Regions from separate parts of the Paenibacillus sp. QJM3NY_38 genome, predicted to be linked through region 1. Evidence: riboswitches for the same ligand, from Rfam matches in the RefSeq annotation. Region 1 holds a riboswitch; each other region holds the start of a gene.

What was found. A riboswitch is a leader RNA that binds a small molecule or an ion and turns the genes downstream of it on or off. The one in region 1 is predicted to bind cyclic di-AMP.
Region 2: another riboswitch for cyclic di-AMP. It lies ahead of ehuB (ectoine/hydroxyectoine ABC transporter substrate-binding protein EhuB); the one in region 1 lies ahead of AC0VZ8_RS28620 (TrkH family potassium uptake protein).
Region 3: another riboswitch for cyclic di-AMP. It lies ahead of AC0VZ8_RS00140 (G5 domain-containing protein); the one in region 1 lies ahead of AC0VZ8_RS28620 (TrkH family potassium uptake protein).

The regions. Positions count from the first base shown of each region.
Region 1 covers NZ_CM149665.1:6,178,808-6,181,010, forward strand. Annotated here, with positions in the region: gene AC0VZ8_RS28620 (TrkH family potassium uptake protein) at 1-1,037, opposite strand, end outside; cyclic di-AMP (ydaO/yuaA leader) riboswitch at 1,103-1,247, opposite strand; gene AC0VZ8_RS28625 (CPBP family intramembrane glutamic endopeptidase) at 1,539-2,203, shown strand, end outside.
Region 2 covers NZ_CM149665.1:6,415,720-6,417,922, reverse strand. Annotated here, with positions in the region: gene AC0VZ8_RS29830 (exosporium glycoprotein BclB-related protein) at 1-240, opposite strand, end outside; cyclic di-AMP (ydaO/yuaA leader) riboswitch at 855-1,000, shown strand; gene ehuB (ectoine/hydroxyectoine ABC transporter substrate-binding protein EhuB) at 1,377-2,203, shown strand, end outside.
Region 3 covers NZ_CM149665.1:28,763-30,965, reverse strand. Annotated here, with positions in the region: gene AC0VZ8_RS00140 (G5 domain-containing protein) at 1-808, opposite strand, end outside; cyclic di-AMP (ydaO/yuaA leader) riboswitch at 1,080-1,294, opposite strand; gene AC0VZ8_RS00135 (TatD family hydrolase) at 1,500-2,203, opposite strand, start outside.

The DNA.
Region 1 (2,203 bases):
TCCTGGGCCAGGCGATAACGGAACATGACGATGTCTTCACGCCCGCGCATCATGGCGATGACCGCCCCCACCATAATGGTGAAGGTTGTTGTTTTGATACCACCCCCGGTTGACCCTGGGGATGCTCCGATAAACATCAGAATAACGATAAAAAATTGCGTGGCCTGTCTAAGCCCCGTAATATCTATAGTATTCGCGCCAGCTGTACGCGGCGTTACGGATTGGAATAATGCGCCGAAGAATTTTCCGCCCCAATTCAGGGAGCCGAGCGTCCTCGGATTGGTGAATTCAAAAATAAGAATGACGATAAATCCAACCAGCAGCAAGGTAGCCGTCATGGTGAGCACCACTTTGGAGTGCAAGGAAAGTCTCCGCTGTTTCCGGAAATCAATCAGATCGGATAATACGATAAAACCGATGCCGCCCGAGACGATCAAAAACATCACGACAACGTTGACTACAGGATCATAGACATACCCGGTCAAACTCCGAAAATCGCCAAACAAATCGAAACCGGCGTTGTTAAACATCGTGACCGCATGAAAAACGCCATAATAAATTGCTCGGCCGATCGGCATATCAAACGCCCAGCGGATCGATAGAATCAAGGCACCGCAGGCCTCGATGATCAGGGAGTACAGGAGCACTCTGCGAATCAGCCTTACGATTCCTTCCATCGAGGACTGATTCATCGCTTCCTGCAGAATGAGGCGATCCTTGAGCGATATGCGCCTTTTGAGAGCCAAGGCAAACAAAGTGGCCATCGTCATGAATCCGAGCCCGCCGATCTGGATCAGCAGCATAATCACGATCTCTCCGAAGGAGCTGAATGTCGTTCCTGTATCCACTACAACCAGACCCGTTACGCAAGTTGCCGATGTCGAAGTGAACAAGGCATCGATAAATTCCAGCGGTTCACCTGTACTTGTGGATATCGGCAGCATTAACAGCGCCGTCCCGATGAAAATAATAGCCGCGAAACCAAGCACGAGAATCTGCGGCGGAGACAACCTGAGCCAGTTCAATTTAGAGTTCAATCGGTCACCTTCTTAAAAAAAATCAAGAAAAAAAGACACTGGAAAACGCAGTGCCCTTTACGGTCTGGTTCCTGTGCTGCAGCCTACGAGGTTAGCTGACGGATTCGGGCATTTTCACAGGTCGCCCTATTCATTATTCTGGGAATAATGAAATTCACCCCAATTACATGGTTCCCCCATTTTCAGTACGAAATTCGGCTGGAATATTCGGTTCCTTGAAGCATGATGTGATTATAACGCAATCCGGTACGTAACCCAATGCCGTTTTTCACCCAAAATATCTTTAAAAGAGCGCGAATTGGGCATATTCAAGAATACAAGCATAGGGTTCTCTAACGTTTTCGAAACCTTTCATTCATTTTCATCGATTTGTTTCATTATTCCGGATATTGGGATAAGCTGCTTATGACTTTCATAACTATGTTATATTGACTCTATGCGTTCTTAATCAGGCATATCGAATACCAGTGGGAGTATCAACTTTCTTAGAGGAGGAATTTCATGAATCGTGCAAGAGAGCCCTTGAAGCTGAAGCCCAATCTGAAGCAGCTCATCGCGCCTGCCGCAGTCGGCCTGATTCTGTTCCTATTATTTCAGGTGTTTCCGTCGACGAATTCGGATTCTACCGAGATGGCATCTCCGAATATCATATCCAAGGAGCAGGCTCGGCAAGCGGCTTCAAGCTTTGCTCAGGAGTTTTTGCAGTTTACGGCTGCAAAAACGGATGACACGCTGGTTACATATCAATCCAAATCGGAACTTTACGGATATCTGGCGAAGGAAAAAAGACTTTCGGAATACAACAAAACCTATGAAGCCAAATATCCCTATGACGTATACCGCGTTCGCTTCAGCGAGCCGGGCGGCGATGCCCTCAACGTGGACGTGCACATGCAAAATTCAGGCATCGTCGGCTTCTCATACGATTACACCCGCTCCAGCTATGACCGGATTGAGCTGAACAAGGGCGATGTACAAAGGCGGATGCTGCTTGTTGTTGAGGACGGCATGTCATTAGCCGAGAAGCAGGCTCTTGCGGAGCCTTGGCTCCAGCGAGCGGGCTATGATCCTTCGCAACTGGAGCTGGTTACCCGGGAAGGGGAACCCCGGCTCCGGTATGTGGATCCGGAATCCAAGATCGGCGATTCCAGATTGGAGCACCGTTT
Region 2 (2,203 bases), 240 kb from region 1:
TGCTCCTGTAGCCCCTGTTGCCCCAGTAGCTCCAGTAGCTCCAGTAGGTCCCGCAGGTCCGACAGGTCCAACAGGTCCGACAGGCCCGACTGGTCCAGCAGGTCCAGCAGGTCCTGCAATACCGGTTGTCGGTCCGGCAGGTCCCACAGGCCCGATAGGTCCGACCGGTCCAACCGGTCCGATCGGACCCTGAGGACCTACAGGTCCACGGATAGCTCTTGGGCATCGACGCTTTTTCATGCCACCGCCATGGCCTTTATGATCACCATGACCATGAGACGGGCAATGCTTTTTCTTCGCATGAATGACTTTTTTCTCTATTTTTTAAGAGCACACAATTTTCTCTTTCTAGAAGAACGTTCCAAATGAAGCACCTCCTTTAGATTTGTTCTATACTACGCAAATACTCTCGGTACGGCATGGGTTAATAGCGCATAAATGATAGATAAACACCTATAATTTCCAGAATGTACGCTAGCCCCGGAGGCATTCATCTATTGACGAATAGCAAAACTATAGGATGAATTTCGGATCTCCCTACGATATTCATAGGCTCTGTAACGCAGCGTTTCAAAAAAAAAATTTGCGCCGTAAATGTGTGGGGAAAGCTTTCACAATCCGAATGTAATTCATGGCATAAACGATCCACCACATGAATGAGTAAGGGAGGCATGTCAAATGCCTGCTATATAGCGAAAAATGAGGCTGGGATAAAATTCCTGTATCGTTGGGGAAGAGGCTTGAATGAGGCATTTTTCATGCTTGTCATAGGCCCTGGAAGAACGGCATTTCCGCCTCTGAATTTCCAGAAAAAGCGGTTAAAGGGGTTTGACTTTTCCTGAAGTTCCCTTTATCATGGACACACGCTTAGTTTCCGGCATACATTTTCCGGAAAGCGGGGGAACCAGTTTCACCAGGGGCGAGTCACTTGGAATCACGAGTGTAGGGTACCATCTTACCCGAGTCCGTCAGCTAACCTCGTCAGCAGTGGATGGGTCTTGCATACATAATGGATGTTCATAACAAAGGCCCTTAATTCTCTTTAGGGGCCTTTTCTCTATTTTTTGACCCCCTGCTGGCGGAGCTATGTCTAAATCCCCTGTTTGGTGGTCTTTTTGTATTCTGCTAAAGAGGAGGGGCAAGGCCTGCAAATGTTTAACCAAAAGCAATTAAATCGATCAGATGGCATTGGGTTTAAGCGTGGAATGAGATGGATGAATCATCTTCCCTGAAGGTCCGGCCCATGCAAGGTATCTGAATAGGTTAAATCCCAGTTAACATATGTGTTAACATGGGCAATTTCAACATGCCATTTTTAAGCATACCAAAGTCATAATGAAAGGTTGTGGAAAGTTTTGAAAAGAGTGGTTGTACTGATGTTGTCATTGATTATGGGGGTGTCGCTTGCGGCTTGCGGTGACAAAGGGAGTACATTGGAGCAAGCCATTGAGCAGGGGTATATCACCGTGGGATTTGCGAATGAGAAGCCTTATGCCTATAAAGAGGCCAACGGGGAGCTGACAGGAGAAGCGGTTGAAATTGCGAGGGTTATTCTGGAGCGGCTTGGCATCAAGGAAATGAGGGGAGAGCTTACGGAATTCGGATCGCTGGTTGCCGGACTGCAGGCCGAGCGGTTTGATCTAATTACCGCAGGCATGTTCATTAATCCGGATCGCTGCTCTGCCGTATTGTTTGCTAATCCGGAGTACAGCATCGGGGAAGCCATTGCGGTGAAGCAAGGGAATCCGCTGGGACTCGGAAGTTATGAGGATATTGCCAATCATGACCAAGCGAAGGTCGCCGTTATGACCGGTGCGGTCGAAATCGGCTATATGGAAAAGTCTGGCATTCCTGCGGACCGGATTGTGCAGGTCCCCGACCAGGCCTCGGCCATTAGCGCCCTTCAGGCAGACCGGGTGCATGCAATTACCATGACGGGGCCGTCCCTGCAGGCGATGCTGGATTCGGCCAGCGACGAGAGCATCGAACGCGTGGCTGATTTCGAACAGCCGGTCATCGACGGCGAAAGCGTTCGCGGTTATGGAGCTACGGCTTTCCGCCAAGCGGATACCGAGTTCCAGGAGGCTTATAATGCGGAGCTTCAAAAAATGAAGGAGTCGGGCGAGCTGCTGGAAATTTTGCAGAAGTTCGGGTTCACAGAAGAAGAGCTCCCGGGCGAGATGACGGCCGCTGCCCTTTGCGG
Region 3 (2,203 bases), 1.1 Mb from region 1:
TGCCGGACAATTTAGCCGGTTTCGCCTTTACATCGGTGGCTGCCGCCTGAACGATGACAGGCTTCTCCACTTTTTTCGTGCCAACGGCAATGATTTTATCCTTCGTTCTGCGTTCAATTTCTTGAGAAACCTTCGTCTTGGAAACCAGCTTGCCATTATGGTAGACCTTCTCATAATGGTTCACCATGAGACCAGGCTCACCCCGCTGAATAACGCGGTTATCCCCTCTCTCAAGCGATGGGTCGGCTGTTTTGATCACGCGGAAATCCCGATCTTCCGTCTCCTTAACTTTTTGTTTCGTGACGCGAACGACATCGATATTCATATTGCTGGTCAGCTTCGTGTTCTGTGCCGGTTGTACTATATCTTCACCCTGGATCGTAATACCAGCCTCTTTAAGTACATGATCAACCGTATCCTGGGATGTAAATATGGTTTTGGTTGTGCTGCCTACTGTAACTTTGACTGGAATTGCCCGGTCAATGATGATCCGGTCTCCATCCTGGATCGCGCCGTTTAAAGGCATCGAAATCTGATCCTGGGGACTCAACGTGATCGCTTGCTCATCCAGCAATTCCTGCAGCAATGATCCACGTGTTTCAACTGTGGTGACACGACCATCGACGACAAGCTGAACCTCCTTGCCTGCCTGATCATGTACGACCAACGATATGAGAAGTGATACCGTAACGGCACCCATGGCACCGAGCAACATCAGTTGACGCAAATTGTCATGCTTCCATCTCAATGCGTAAGACATGCTGGATGATTGTGATTCATGGGTTTCTTCAGGTTGAAAAATGCCCACTATTCCATCCTCCTTCATAGTCCCGCCGTCTAGGTAAACGCATGAATGCATTTGACGTGACTATAGCAATTTTTCTCACAAGGCGCCCTGCTATCTATCTACACCCTGCGTCAATTCCCGTCTTTTCGTCCATTCACCACCACCCCTTGTTTACCAAGAGTATGATGATCCCCTCTCCATTATTCAAAAATAAAAGAAAGCCATTGAAAGAGTACTAGAGGCTCTAACGTGGCTTCCTGATGATTAGAATCATGGAAATGGTATGCACGAGAATTCCCCTCTTATTTCGCTTACGGAGTTAGCTGTCGGGTTCGGACGTAAGAGAGACGCCCTAGATCCGGATACCCGCTCATGGCGAGATCCTTCAAATTCACCCCAAAGACCCGAAAAAGAAATCAAATACAGCTGCGCGCATTCAGACCAGTATGCACGGCGGTATCGGTTCCCCCGTTCCCCAGAATTTCGGAGATTAAGCGAGACGGTTCATGAAATATTCGGCCGCGATCTGCACATCGCAGCTTCTTATCACTGAAAAGATGATATCCTGTTTGTATGCAGGTTGTAAAGCAACATTCAACCACATTTTCTCATGTAAAAGGTTAAAATATTGTAATATCAACGCCTTTTCTGATTAAAAAACTTTAATTAATCGAAAATGCTCCCTTTTTCATTGCTTTTGCTCTCGTTTTCGTTAAATACCAAATCGTTCCAGCGCATTTTGGGTGGTAATTTGGGCCAATTCCTCATAGGACAACCCTCTAATTTCGGCTGCCGCCTCCGCCACCAATTTTACATAAGCGGTCTCATTTCGTTTCCCGCGGAAGGGATGAGGTGTCAGGTAAGGGGAGTCCGTTTCGATCAATAATCGATCAAGCGGAACCTGCGCCAAAACCTCTTTGGGCTGCTTTGCATTTTTGAAGGTAATCGGCCCGCCAAACGAAATATGGAATCCCATATCGAGACACATTTTGGCCGTTTCCCAGCTTCCGGAGAAGGAATGCATGACACCACCCACCTCGGAGGCTTTTTCCTCGCGCAAAATTCTCACGATATCTTCATGCGCATCCCGATTATGAATGACTATCGGCATGTTCAATTCCCGGGCCAGTCCGATCTGACGTCGAAGCACTCGGTGCTGAACTTCTTTCGGAGACGTATCCCAATAATAATCCAAACCGATCTCTCCTATAGCCACCACTTTCTCATGACTGCACAAAGAGGCGATCCAATCCAGGTCCTGATCCTCCATGGTAATGGCGTCTACAGGATGCCAGCCCACCGCTGCATATATAAAATCATAAGTTTCTGCCAGCTTCATCGTAGTCGGAATCGTCTCCCGGTTAAATCCAATATTGATCATCCGGGTCACACCGGCTTCGAGCGCCCGCTGGATTG